One region of the Actinoallomurus liliacearum genome, then DNA from elsewhere that is predicted to be linked to it. Evidence: predicted binding sites of a transcription regulator. Region 1 holds the regulator's gene; the other holds the start of a gene.

Evidence for each region. Region 1 encodes HspR, which represses chaperone genes until heat shock. Its sites were predicted from a motif close to ANTTGAGTCNNNNNGACTCAANT; they were not measured.
Region 2: a site for HspR is predicted at 5,168-5,190, ahead of lon (endopeptidase La). Genes of this name have one in related genera too.

What each region holds. Positions count from the first base shown of each region.
Region 1 covers NZ_BAABHJ010000040.1:602,251-609,303, forward strand. Annotated here, with positions in the region: gene ABD978_RS41565 (TetR/AcrR family transcriptional regulator) at 1-613, shown strand, start outside; gene ABD978_RS41570 (MFS transporter) at 653-1,045, opposite strand; gene clpB (ATP-dependent chaperone ClpB) at 2,056-4,644, opposite strand; gene ABD978_RS41580 (heat shock protein transcriptional repressor HspR) at 4,645-5,085, opposite strand; gene dnaJ (molecular chaperone DnaJ) at 5,091-6,251, opposite strand; gene grpE (nucleotide exchange factor GrpE) at 6,288-6,980, opposite strand; gene dnaK (molecular chaperone DnaK) at 7,030-7,053, opposite strand, start outside.
Region 2 covers NZ_BAABHJ010000032.1:241,800-248,852, reverse strand. Annotated here, with positions in the region: gene ABD978_RS36340 (HAMP domain-containing sensor histidine kinase) at 1-744, opposite strand, end outside; gene ABD978_RS36335 (response regulator transcription factor) at 741-1,394, opposite strand; gene ABD978_RS36330 (ABC transporter ATP-binding protein) at 1,776-2,522, shown strand; gene ABD978_RS36325 (FtsX-like permease family protein) at 2,528-4,354, shown strand; gene ABD978_RS36320 (hypothetical protein) at 4,644-5,084, opposite strand; gene lon (endopeptidase La) at 5,204-7,053, shown strand, end outside.

The DNA.
Region 1 (7,053 bases):
CGACGCGCTGAGCATGCGCAAGCTCGGCACCCGCCTCGGCGCGGGCGCGACCTCGCTCTACCGGCATGTCGCCAACAAGGACGAGCTCGTGGAGCTCGCGGTCGACGAGGTCTTCGGTGAGCTGCGGGCGCCCGACATGAGCGACCCGGCGCACTGGCGGGAGACGACGATCGCCTGCGCCCAGGGCATCCGCGCCGTGATCCTGCGGCACCCGTGGATGGCCTCCATGCTCGGCGCGATGGCCTACCTCGGCCCCAACCTCATGCGCCTGTCGGAGGACCTGCTCGCCATGCTGGAGGCGGCGGGCTTCCCTCTCACCGAGGCCAACGGCGCGATGAACACCGTCTTCGCCTACGTCCTCGGCATGACCGGCAGCGAGGCGGCGTGGCTGACCATGCTCGCGCGCAGCGGTCAGTCCGAGGACGAGTGGGCCGAACGCCTCAAACCGGCGTTCGAGAACCTGCACCGCACCCACCCGCGGCTCTCCGCCCTGTTCACCGCCCAGGCCGACGACGACCCCGTACGCCGCCGCGAGGAGGAGTTCGCCTACGGCCTGGACCGCATCCTCGACGGCGTCTCGGTCGCCCGCACCGGCGGCCCTACCTTCGACTGACGGCAAGCCGGTCGGCGCAGACGGCGACATCACGGCAGCTCATGGCCGATCCATCTCAACCAGGCGGTCTGTCGGGGAAGTCGGCGCGGTCAGTCGGCGCGCGGGCCACAGACAGGCGGCGGCTGCGAGCATGCCCGCTGTGACGACCATCAGCAGCAGGCGGTAGTCCACCACCGACACCAGGGCGGCGCCGGCGGCGACGGAGATCGTCTGGGGCCCGCTGACCAGCGTTTCGGCCGCTGCCGAGACCCGGCCGATCAGCGGTCCAGGCGTACGCCGCTGTATCACCGTCGTGAATCCGACGACCATCGTCGCCAGGCCCAGGCCGGTGATGACCAGGCCGATGAGGATGACCGGCAGGGACGGGAGGTCGTGCCCCGGAAGTGCGCGTCGGGCGGATGCGGGAATCACGGCGCCGAGCCGCTTCATCACCGCCCTGTTGTACGACGGTGTCCCGTCCGGACAGTCTTGAGTGGCACGTCGATGGACGCGCTCAGTCGACCTCGAAGGAGAGGAACCCGTCATGGCCGAGGTGCAGAAGCCGGACTGGTCGAAGCTCGACACGAACAAGGACGCCTCCCAAGGACAGGGGGCGCAGGACGTCGAGAGCCGGGAGTCCGGCGAGTCCGGCAAGTAGCAAGGTCGGCCGCTGAGGCCGGCGTCGAGCGGCCCCCTGACGGGGCCGCTCTTCTCTCGTCAGGCGACGGTGACCGCCGGTTTGACGGTGAGGGTGGGCACGCCGTCGCGACCGCCGACCCGCTGGTGCCGTCTAGGGAAGGCTCTTCCATCTGCTCCGAGCTGCCCTCGAACGAGTCACTCTCGCTGGCCATCTCTGACCTGACAGCTACCGGTCCTTTCGGCACAGACCTCGTGACCTGCACCGATCGATCCACTTCGGGGCTGGGGACAGAACTTCAAACCCGCTCGCGCCTAAGCGCGAGCGGGCCCTTTTTCAATGCTCTCCCCCATCAAGGGAGAGTAGAGCGCAGCATCAAGCGCGGTCTTCGGTGCTGTCGCCCGTGGGCTCACCGCTGCCGCTCCCAGGGGTGAAATCGAACCCATACTGGGCCCCTGCGGCCTTCGCATCAGCGACGTTCACACCCGCCGGCTCCGAGCCGTCCTGCGGGTCACTCTCGATCCGCGACATAGCGTCTCCCCATCTTGTCTTTCCGCACATTAAGTGCAGGGCCCTCTCAATGAGGACCAACTAAGACCGTCCACGTGCAGGCCCGAGAAGCACGAAAGCCGATCGAGGCAGGGGATGCGGTAGGCAACGCCGATGCGCTGACCTGCGTCTATGTCGCTCATGGGGGCTCTACGCCGCCATGCAGGCGCCCGAGGGCAACGAATTCGACATCGTCTGAGGGCCGTCGTGACGGTGCTGGTCGCTGAGAGGCCGGTCGGCATCGAGCGGCCCCCTCACCGGGGCCGCTCTTCTGTCGTCAGGCGACGGTGACGGACGGCTTGACGGTGAGGGTGTCGGAGCCGAGGTCGGTGTCGACGATGACCTCGTCGCCGTCGCTGATCTCGCCGCCCAGGAGCTCCTTGGCGAGCTGGTCGCCGATCGCGCTCTGCACGAGGCGGCGGAGCGGGCGGGCGCCGTACGCCGGGTCGTAGCCGGTGAGGGCGAGCCACTCGCGGGCGGCGTCGGTGACGGTGAGCGTCAGGCGACGGTCGGCGAGGCGGCGGGCCAGCCGGTCGATCTGCAGGTCGACGATCTTCGTGAGCTCCTCGGTCGACAGGGCGTCGAAGACGATGACGTCGTCGAGCCGGTTGAGGAACTCGGGCTTGAAGCTCGCCCGTACGGTGTTCATGACGGCGTCGCGCTTGGCGCCGTTGTCCAGGGCCGGGTCGACCAGGAACTGCGAGCCGAGGTTCGACGTCATGATCAGGATCGTGTTGCGGAAGTCCACCGTGCGGCCCTGGCCGTCGGTGAGGCGGCCGTCGTCGAGCACCTGGAGCAGGATGTCGAAGACCTCGGGGTGGGCCTTCTCCACCTCGTCCAGCAGCACGACGCAGTACGGCCGGCGGCGGACGGCCTCGGTGAGCTGGCCGCCCTCCTCGTACCCGATGTAGCCGGGAGGCGCGCCGACGAGGCGGGCGACCGAGTGCTTCTCGGCGTACTCGCTCATGTCGATGCGGATCATCGCCCGCTCGTCGTCGAACAGGAAGTCGGCGAGCGCCTTGGCCAGCTCGGTCTTGCCGACACCGGTCGGACCGAGGAACAGGAACGACCCGGTCGGCCGGTCGGGGTCGGAGACGCCCGCCCGCGCCCGGCGTACGGCGTCGGACACGGCGCGTACGGCGTCGGTCTGGCCGATGAGGCGGCGGCCGAGCTCGTCCTCCATGCGGAGCAGCTTGGCGGTCTCGCCTTCGAGGAGCCGGCCGACGGGGACGCCGGTCCAGGACGACACGACCTCGGCCACGTCGTCGGCGCCGACCTCCTCCTTGACCATCGTCTCGCGGGTCTCGGCGGCCTCGGACGCCTCGGCGAGCTGCTTCTCCAGCACGGGGATCTCGCCGTACATGAGGCGGGCGGAGGTCTCCAGGTCGGCGTCGCGCTGGGCGCGTTCGGCCTGGCCGCGCAGGTCGTCGATGCGCTTCTTCAGCTCACCGACCTTGTTCAGCCCGGCCTTCTCCCGCTCCCAGCGGCCGTTGAGGGCGTTGAGGCCCTCCTGTTTGTCGGCCAGCTCGGCGCGGAGGCGTTCGAGGCGGCGCTTGGACGCCTCGTCGGACTCCTTCTCGAGGGCCAGCTCCTCCATCTTGAGCCGGTCGACGGAGCGCTGCAGCTCGTCGATCTCGACGGGCCGCGAGTCGATCTCCATGCGGAGCCGGGAGGCGGCCTCGTCGACCAGGTCGATGGCCTTGTCCGGCAGGAACCGCGCGGTGATGTACCGGTCGGACAGCGCGGCGGCGGACACGAGGGCGGCGTCGGAGATCTGCACCTGGTGGTGCGCCTCGTACCGGCCCTTGAGGCCGCGCAGGATCGCGATGGTGTCCTCGACCGTCGGCTCGCCGACGAGGACCTGCTGGAACCGCCGCTCGAGGGCCGGGTCCTTCTCGATCCGCTCGCGGTACTCGTCGAGCGTGGTCGCGCCGATCATCCGCAGCTCACCGCGGGCCAGCATGGGCTTGAGCATGTTGCCCGCGTCCATGGCGCCTTCGGCGGCGCCCGCGCCGACGACGGTGTGCAGCTCGTCGATGAACGTGACGATCTGGCCGTCGCTCTGCTTGATCTCGTTCAGGACCGCCTTGAGGCGCTCCTCGAACTCGCCGCGGAACTTCGCGCCCGCGACCATCGCGCCCAGGTCGAGGGAGACCAGGCGCTTGTTCTTCAGCGTCTCCGGCACGTCGCCGGCGATGATCCGCTGGGCCAGGCCCTCGACGACCGCGGTCTTGCCGACGCCGGGCTCGCCGATCAGCACGGGGTTGTTCTTCGTACGCCGGGACAGCACCTGCACGACGCGGCGGATCTCGGTGTCGCGGCCGATGACCGGGTCGAGCCTCCCGTCGCGGGCCTGCGCCGTCAGGTCGACGCCGTACTTCTCCAGCGCCTGGTAGGTCTCTTCGGGGTTCTCGCTGGTGACGCGCGCGTGGCCGCGGACCTTCTCGAACGCCTCCAGCAGGGCGTCGGGGGTCGCGCCGTTCTCCTTCAGGAGGGTGGCGACGGGGCCGCCGTCGGTGGCCAGGCCGACGAGGAGGTGCTCGGTGGAGACGTACTCGTCCTCGAGCCGCTTGGCGCGGTTGGCGGCGGTGTTGATCACCTTCAGCAGCGGCCGGGAGGTGTCCGGCGCGTTGACGGTCGACCCGGCGGCCTTCGGCAGCGCGGCGATCTGCTCCTCGGCGCGACGCCGGACGGCCTGGGGGTCCGCGCCGACGGCCTCGAGCAGGGGCCCGGCGATGCCGTCGGACTGGCCGAGCAGCGCGACCAGCAGGTGCACCGGCTCGACCAGGGGGTGGCCCTCGGTCGAAGCCCGCCGGACCGCGACCGAGACGGCCTCCTGGCTCTTCTGGGTCAGCTTGTAATCCACTTACTCCTCCCCCCGTGATCGCCACAGCACCACGCTGGTCTGCCGGATCGGCACGAGGTCCGCTCCAGTGTCAGAACCGTGGCCACTCTTCAACTTGACGAGCCGGGCCGCGACGGCGCGCGTGGACTCCAGTTCGTTGGACAGCTCCTCGACCATTGCCCGGAGGCGTGCCACCTCGGTGCGGAGTGCGTCGGACTCGCGCTGCGAGTCGAGGATGTGCTTGATGCCGGCGAGGTTGATGCCCTCTTCCTGGGAGAGCCGCTGGATCTCCCGGAGCATCACGATGTCCCGCATCGAGTAGCGGCGCCCGCGCCCGGCCGTACGACCGGGGGACACGAGGCCCAGCCGGTCGTACGTGCGGAGGGTCTGCGGGTGCAGCCCGGACAGCTGAGCCGCCACCGAGATGACGTAGACCGGACTGTCGTCGCCGAACGGATCCATGATCGTCACCCCTCTCTCGCCAGCCGCAGCAGCTCGCTGCGCAGGTCGTCCCCGTTGTTGCTCGCGCGGATCTTCTCCAGCGCCTCCCGGGTGTCCTCGTCGACGTGTTCGGGCACGTGCACCTCGACGGTCACCAGCAGGTCGCCCTTGGTGCCGTCGCGTCGCGTCGCGCCCTTGCCGCGGACGCGGAACGTACGGCCGTTCGGGGTGCCCGCCGGGATCCGCAGGGTGACGGGCTGGCCGCCCAGGACCGGCGCCTTGATCTCCGCGCCCAGGGTGGCCTCGGGGAAGGTCACCGGGACGGTGACGGTGAGGTTGTCGCCGGAGCGGCCGAACACCTTGTGCCCCGTGACGTGCACGACGACGTAGAGGTCGCCGCTGGGCCCGCCGTTCTCTCCGGGCGCGCCCTTGGCCTTGAGCCGGATGCGCTGGCCGTCGCCGACACCGGCGGGGATCCGCGCCTGGATCGTGCGGGTGCTCTGCGCCCGCCCGCTGCCGTGGCAGGTGGTGCAGGGATCGTCGACCACGAGGCCGCGGCCGTGGCACTCGTGGCAGGGCTCGGAGAAGGCGAACCCGCCGGCGTTGCGGCTTTCCTGCCCCGTGCCCTCACAGCGCGGGCACACGCGGGGCACCGTGCCGGCCTTCGCGCCGGTGCCCCGGCAGGTGGGACAGGCCGCTTCGCTGGTCAGCCGCAGCGGCACCGTCTTGCCGCCGAGGGCCTCGCTGAAGGTCAGCGTGACCTCGGTCTCGACGTCGGTGCCGCGGCGGGGCCGCCGGGTGGCCTGCCCCCGGCGGCCGCCGCCGAAGAGCCCGCCGAAGAGGTCACCGATCCGCTCGCCGGTGCCGGTGGTGCCCCCGGTCTGGCTGCCGAAGAGGTCGCCCAGGTCGAAGCCGAAGCCGCCCTGGGCGCCGCCACGCGGCCGAGGGCCGCCGAAGAGGCTGCGCGCGTCGTCGTACTCCTTGCGACGCTTCTCATCCGACAGCACGTCGTAGGCCTCGGAGATCTCCTTGAACTTCTCCTCGGACTCGGCGTCGCCGCGGTTGGCGTCCGGGTGGTACTGACGCGCCAGCTTCCGGTAGGACTTCTTGATCTCGTCCTGCGTCGCGGTCTTCGGAACACCGAGAACCTTGTAGTAGTCCTTCTCGATGAAGTCCTTGGTGCTCACCGGCGTCCCTTACCTCTTTCGCTGTGGGTCTTCGTCTCAGTCCTCGCCGTCGCCGCCGGGCTCGGCGTCCGGCTTCGCGCCGTCGGCCGCACCCGCCGTCTCCGGCTCCGGCTCCGACGCGGCCTCCGCCTCCGAGCCGAGGTCCGCGGTCGGCTCGGCGACGGCCACCCGGGCGGGCCGGAGGGTCCGCTCGCCGATGCGGTACCCCGACTGCAGGATCTGCACGGCCGTCGGCTCGGTGACCTCGTCGGAGTAGGAGTGCATCAGAGCCTCGTGGACGTTCGGGTCGAACGGCTCACCGGCCTCCCCGAACGACTCGAGCCCGAGCTTGCCGACGATGCCTTCCAGGGACTCGGCGATCTGCTTGAACCCGCCGGTCAGCTCCTCGTGCTCCCGGGCGCGGCCGATGTCGTCGAGCACCGGCAGCAGCTCGCCGAGGACGTACGCGAGGGCCTGCTCGCGTACGGCCGCACGGTCGCGGTCGACCCTCTTGCGGTAGTTGGAGTACTCCGCCTGCAGCCGCTGAAGGTCGGTCGTGCGCTCGGACAGCTCCTTCTCGAGCTTGGCCGCCTTGCCGGCGTCCGCACCGGAGGGCGCTTTCGCGGTGGGGGACTCGGGAGCCGGCGTGGCCGCCGGCTCCCGAACCTCACCGGTCTCGGGATCGATGCGCCGCTTGTCGCGGATCACCGGGCCCTGGCGCTCCTCGGCGTCGTCACGACGCTCCGTCACGCTTCCTCCTCGAGTACCAGCTCGTCACGGTGTGCGGGGGACGCCCCGGTCACGCCGCGCCGCCCTTGGTGTC
Region 2 (7,053 bases), on a different contig from region 1:
CAGCAGGACAGGGTCCCCGTCGACGACGAACGGCTCTGCCCGCCCCGTCACGGTGACGCGGTCCGAACCTGTTTCCGCCAGGGCGCGCCGTACCACCTGGTCCAGGGCCACCGGATTCCTGTTGTCCAGGCCGTGTTCGGCCTGGGCCAGGACCAGCAGGGCGTCGATGAGGTTCTCCGCGCGGCGGTTGTGGCGCAGGAGCGTGCCGCGGATCTCGCCGACGTCCTCGGGGAGCCCGATCTCGATCGCCGCCCGCTGGACGGCCAGCGGGGTCCGCAACTCGTGGGATGCGTTGGCGATGAACCGCCGCTGCCCCTCGACGGAGCGTTCGAGCCGGTCGAGCATCGCGTCGAAGGTGTCGGCCAGTTCCTTCAGCTCGTCTTTCGGCCCGGCGAGCGCGATCCGTTCGTGCAGGGTCGACAGGGACAGCCGCTGCGCGGTGGCGGTGATCCGGTGGATGGGCCGCAGGATCCGCCCGGCGAGCAACCATCCGACGGCCAACGAGACCAGCGTCAAGATCCCCACCGTGAAGGTGGTCATCGCCCACTGGTAGCCGATCACGTCGTTCACCAGCCCGGGTAGCTGCGGCCGCGGCCCCAGAGCCAGGCCGCCCCGGGGCAGCCGGGCGACCCGCGTCTTCAGCGCCTCGCGCAGCAGGAGGTTGACCGTGACCAGCAACACGACCGAGGTCAGGAGGAACAGCCCGGAGTAGATCAGCGTGAGCCGTACCCGGATCGTCGTCACAGCAGGTATCCCGCACCGGGAACGGTGTGAATACACGGCGGTTCCCCCAGCTTGGCCCGCAGGCGGCTGACCAAGACCCGCACCACCGTGGTGAACGGGTCGGCGTTCTCGTCCCAGGCCTCTTCAAGCAGCCGTTCGGAACTCACGACCGCGCCGTCCGCCCTCATCAGCACCTCCAGGACGGCGAACTCCTTGAGTGACAGATGCAGGTGCCGCCCGTCCCGCGAGGCTTGCAGTCGGTGCCTGTCGAGCACGATCCCGTGCCGCGTCAGCACCGGTGGTACCTGCGACTGGCTGCGCCGCCCCAGCGCCTGCACTCGTGCGACCAACTCTGTGTAGTCGAACGGTTTGGGCAGGTAGTCGTCGGCCCCCATCCCGAGACCTGCGACTCGCTCCGGCACCGACGCCGCCGCCGTCAACATCAGGATCCGCGTACGGCTCCCGCGCGCCACCAGTTCACCGCATACGAGGTCGCCGTGGATCTGGGGCAGGTCCCGATCCAGTACGAGAACGTCGTAGTCGTGCACCGCCAGGCGCTCCACCGCGGCGGCCCCGTCGTACACGACATCGACGGCCATGGCATGGCGGCGCAGCCCCACCGCCACGAGATCGGCTAGGTCGCGTTCGTCTTCGGCCACCAGAATCCGCATCCGACGTTCCTACCCGAACCGGCGTTTCAATGGCGTTAACGGATCCGTTCACGACCGTGCAACCCGCTTCAGGCCACGCTGGCGGCCGTGATCAGATCCCTCTGCGCGGTCGTCCTGGTGGCGGCCTGCTCCATATCCGCGCCCGCGCTCCCGGGCGCGACCCGGGCGTGGCCAAGGCGCTTGCGCTTCTTTGACGCGCTTGCCGCAGCGGCCGGGCCGGCCGCCCCTCTCACCATCGCCGGCACCCAGCGCCCCGCCAGGGCCGAGCCGGACCCGCTCGACCGCGGCGCTGGTGGCGGAGGGCATCGTGCTCCCGCTTGAGGCGGACCTGCGCCGGCTCAAGACCCGTAAGCAGAACTGGACCTATCGAAGGAGTGGATCGTGAGCGACGCCGCCGACACGCCCGTACTGAGCGCCCACGGGCTGCGGAAGGAGTACGGCAAAGGGGAAGGATTGGTGCGCGCCGTCGACGGCGTCGATCTCGACGTCAGCGCGGGAGAGACGGTGGCGATCATGGGGCCGAGCGGCTGCGGAAAGTCCACGCTGCTGCACCTGCTCGGCGGCCTGGACCGACCCTCGGGCGGCGAGGTGCAGCTGAACGGCCGGCGCATCGACAACATCAGCGAGAAGGCCCTGGCCCGGATGCGGCGGACCGAGGTCAGCTACGTCTTCCAATCCTTCCACCTGATGGAGGAACTCACCGCCGTGGAGAACGTCGAGCTGTCGGCCCTGCTGGCCGGACGCTCGCCCCGGGCCGCCCGGCGGCGTGCGGAGGAGCTGCTGAAGCAGGTCGGGCTCGCCGGCCGGGCACGCTTCCTTCCCTCCGCGCTGTCGGGCGGCCAGCGGCAGCGGGTCGCGGTCGCCCGGGCGTTGAGCAACGACCCGCTGGTCGTCCTCGCCGACGAACCGACCGGAAACCTGGACAGCGCCGCCACCCTGGACGTCCTCCAGCTCTTCAAGGACCTGCACGATTCCGGGCAGACGCTGGTCATCGTCACCCACGACGCGCGGATCGCGGCCACCGCGGACCGGAAGTTCTCGATGCGCGACGGCGTGCTCATGGACGAGAGCTGGCCGACCGGCGGCACCACCGGGCAACTCGGCGCGCGTATCAGGCTGGAGGACTGACCACCATGGGCCGTATCCTCCTCGTGATCCGTCTCGCCATGCGAGACCTCCGGCGGCGCCGTACCGAGGCCGCGCTTCTACTGATCGCCGTCCTGGCCGCTACCACGACGCTGACGCTCGGGCTCGTCCTGCGCGACGCGGCCAGCGACCCATACCAAAGCACCCGGGCGGCGACCAAGGGACCAGACGTGGTCGTCACCGTCGGCCGGTCCGCAGGCCTCGCGGAACTCGGCAAACTGGCCGCCGCCCCCGGCGTCACCGCACACAGCGGACCGTACCCCGTCATCGCGGGGAAGCTCGAGGCGTCCGGCCGGACGTCGGACGTGCAGGTCGAAGGACGCGACGCCACTGTCGCGGCGGTCGACCAGCCCCGGGTGACGCAAGGCGGCTGGGTCAGCGACGGCGGAGTAGTGCTCGAAGCCGCCTTCGCCGACTCACTCGATGTGGGCATCGGCGACTCGGTCACCCTGGGCGGTAGGTCGTTCAAGGTCGTCGGCGTCGCCGTCACCGCAGCCATGCCGCCCTACCCCGGCGCGTCCTGCATCGTCTCGGCCGGCTGCATCAACGGCGCCATCCCCAACGACCGGGACCTGCCGACGGGGTTGCTGCACAATCCCGGGCTGGTCTGGCTCACCCAGGCGGATGTGCGGAGCCTCGCCTCGGACCGAAGCTCCCTTTCCTACGTGATGAACCTGAAGCTGGCCAACCCGGACAAAGTCCAGGCATTCGTCGACCGGACCGGCGGCGATCATGGCGGCGCCATGCCGATGCAGACCTGGGAGAGCATCCGCGCCGACGCCACCGACCTGGCCCGGGACTCCCAGATCCTGCTGCTCATCGGTGCCTGGCTGCTCGGCCTGCTCGCCGTGGCCAGTCTCTCGGTCCTGGTCGGTGGCCGGATGGCCGACCAGACCCGACGCGTCGGACTCCTCAAGACAGTCGGCGGCACCCCGAGCCTGGTCGCTGCCGTGCTGCTCGCGGAGTATCTCCTCGTGGCCGTCGTCGCGGCCGCGGCCGGGCTGACGATCGGAGCGCTGACCGCTCCGTTGCTCACCGAGTCCAGTGCCGGCCTCGTCGGCAGCGTGGGGACGGCGTCGTTGACCTGGTCCACGATCGGTCTGGTGACCGCCGTGGCACTCGGCGTTGCGGTGGTGGCGACCGCTGTTCCGGCCGTGCGCGCGGCCCGCTCCAGCACCGTCAGCGCGCTGGCCGACGCGGCACGCCCACCCCGCCGCACCGGTTGGCTGATCACTCTCTCAGCGCGACTGCCAGTCCCGCTGCTGCTCGCTCTGCGGGTCGCCGCCCGCCGGCCGCGACGGGTGGTACTAGGTGTGGTCAGCATCGCGGTCACGGTCAGCGGAATCTACGTCCTGCTGGTGCTCAACGCCTTCCTCGGCGACCAGCCAGGCACGGGCGCATACACCGAAACTCAGGTGGCGGTGCTGCGGCACGTGCTCCTCGTCTGGACGGTCATCCTGCTCTCCTTGGCGGCGGTCAACGCCATCGTCATCACCTGGGCGACGGTGCTCGACAACCGGCACGCGTCGGCGCTGGCACGCGCCCTCGGCGCAACCCCCCAGGAAACGACCGTCGCCCTGGCGACCGCGCAGGTGCTGCCCGCGCTCCTCGGCGCCATCCTGGGCGTCTTCCCGGGAGGCTTCCTGCTGTTCGCCGCCATCAACACGATCACCGGCGGCGACAGCGACAGAGCCACGCTTCCCGCGCCCTGGCAGCCGATCACCCTGGTGCTGGCAACCGTGCTCGTGGTGGCGGCGCTCACCTCTGTTCCCGCCCGCCTCGGCGGCCGCCGTCCCGTGACCGAGACTCTCTAAGCCGCGCTCGCATGATTTCGAGGGTCTGCCGGACCTTGGCCAGCGGACGGCGATCTCCGAGAAGGACAGCTCGTTCGGCATGTGTCCGAAGGCCGGTGCGACCGAGGGATTCAACGATGCCGAGTCCTTCGACGACCGCCTGGTCACCGCCTTGGTGGCCATCGACGGGCCCAAGGCGGATCGGCGCGGCGGCCAGCGCGCCGATCGGGTCGCCGTGGTGGTGTCGCATGACGGGGTGGCTCAGGGCGGCCGGGCCGGCGAGACAGGGCGCAGTCCGAAGCCGATCGTTTCAGTCGGTCAAGGGCATGCGGGCAATCTTGTCGAGTTGGTAGCGGGAGGTGAGTTCGACGTCGGTCGCGTCACCGGCGACGGTGCGTTGTTGACCGTCTGGCAGGATCAGGCGGCGGCGTCCGCTGTTGAGTCGACGATCGTCCAGCACCCCCACTCGGTCGGTGCTATTGGGTGCCTCGCGGGATGTTCGGTGGACGAACTCCGCGGCCTCGGCGGCGAACTGGGCGCGCTGTCGGGCATAGGGGCCGGGCTGGGGGTAGTAGGTCTCGAGCACGGGTGCGTTGGTGTGGTGGTGATAGACGAGCGTGTTGGCGGCGTAGCGCTTCTTGGCGAAGTAGCGGGCTGCTTGGTGGTGTTTGCGCAGCGCCCGTGTCGAGGGCGCTGGTGGGGCGCCATCGGCGTTCTTCAGGCGCCGCTCGGGGAACGTGGTCGGGGTCATGTAGGGCTCTGTCGCGGACGGGACAACGGGTGGGTGATCGCTGACGGCGAACGGCCGGGCGGAAATTAATCTGGGCTCTTCTTTCTTGAGTGTGGATGACTCAAGCTTTTGGAGGCCTGATGAGCAAGATCGTCACCCTGCCGGTGCTGCCCCTCGACGACGAGGTCGTGCTGCCCGCGATGGTCGTGCCGCTCGATCTGTCGGAGAGCGACGTGCGGGCGGCGATCGATGCCGCGCGGGCGAGCGCCGTCTCCCGGGGGCCGGGCATCCGGTCGGAGGACAAGCCGCGGGTGCTGCTGGTGCCCCGGATCAATGGGAAGTACGCGGCCGTCGGCACGCTCGGCGTCGTCGAGCAGATCGGCAGGCTGCCCGGCGGCGGGCCGGGCGCCGTCGTCCGCGGTGTCGCCCGCGTGCGCATCGGATCCGGGACGACCGGTCCCGGCGCGGCGCTGTGGGTGGAGGGCACCGAGGTCGAGGACACCGGGCTCGGCGCCCGCGCCGACGAACTGGCCAAGGAGTACAAGGCCCTCGTCGTCGGCGTGCTGGAGAAGCGCGGCGCCTGGCAGGTCGTCGACATGATCCAGCAGATCGAGGACCCGTCGGTGATGGCCGACCGGGCGGGCTACGCGTCCTACCTCAGCGCCGAGCAGAAGGCGCGCATCCTGGAGACCGCCGACGTCACCGAGCGTCTCCAACTCGCGATCGGCTGGACCCGCGAGCACCTCGCGGAGCTGGACGTCGCCGAGACGATCCGCAAGGACGTCGAGGAGGGCGTCGAGAAGCAGCAGAAGGAGTTCCTGCTCCGCCAGCAGCTCGCCGCGATCCGCAAGGAGCTGAACGAGCTCAACGGTGACCCGTCCTCGGAGGAGGAGGACTACCGGGCGCGGGTGGAGGCGGCCGACCTGCCGGAGAAGGTCCGCGAGGCGGCCCTGAAGGAGGTCGACAAGCTCGAGCGGACCTCCGACCAGTCGCCCGAGGGCGGCTGGATCCGGACCTGGCTGGACACGGTCCTCGACATCCCGTGGAACGAGCGGACCGAGGACGCCTACGACATCGCCGGCGCCCGCCGGATCCTCGATGAGGACCACACGGGTCTGGACGACGTCAAGGAGCGGATCGTGGAGTACCTCGCCGTGCGCAAGCGGCGGGAGGACCGCGGCCTCGGTGTGATCGGCGGCCGGCGGTCCGGCGCCGTCCTCGCCCTGGTCGGCCCGCCCGGAGTCGGGAAGACGTCGCTCGGGGAAAGCGTGGCGCGGGCGATGGGCCGTGAGTTCGTCCGCGTGGCGCTCGGCGGCGTCCGGGACGAGGCCGAGATCCGCGGTCACCGCCGGACGTACGTCGGCGCGCTGCCCGGCCGCGTCGTCCGGGCGATCCGCGAGGCCGGCACGATGAACCCGGTCGTGCTGCTCGACGAGATCGACAAGGTCGGCGCGGACTACCGCGGCGACCCGACCGCGGCGCTGCTGGAGGTGCTGGACCCCGCGCAGAACCACACGTTCCGGGACCACTACCTCGAGGTGGAGCTCGACCTGTCCGACGTCGTCTTCCTGGCGACGGCGAACGCGCTGGAGACCATCCCCGGCCCGCTGCTGGACCGCATGGAGCTCGTCGCCCTCGACGGTTACACCGAGGACGAGAAGGTCGCCATCGCCCGCGACCACCTGCTGCGCCGTCAGCTCGACAAGGCGGGCCTGACCGCCGACGAGGTGACGATCGGCGAGGACGCGCTGCGGCTGCTCGCGGGCGAGTACACCCGCGAGGCCGGCGTGCGGAGCCTGGAGCGGGCGATCGCCCGGGTGCTGCGCAAGGTGGCGGCGAAGGTCGCGCTGGAGGAGCAGGCGCTGCCGGTGACGGTCGGCGCCGGTGACCTGCGCGACTACCTCGGCCGTCCGCGCTTCACGCCGGAGACGTCGCTGAACGAGTCCGAGCGGCGCACGGCGGTGCCGGGCGTCGCGACCGGCCTGGCGGT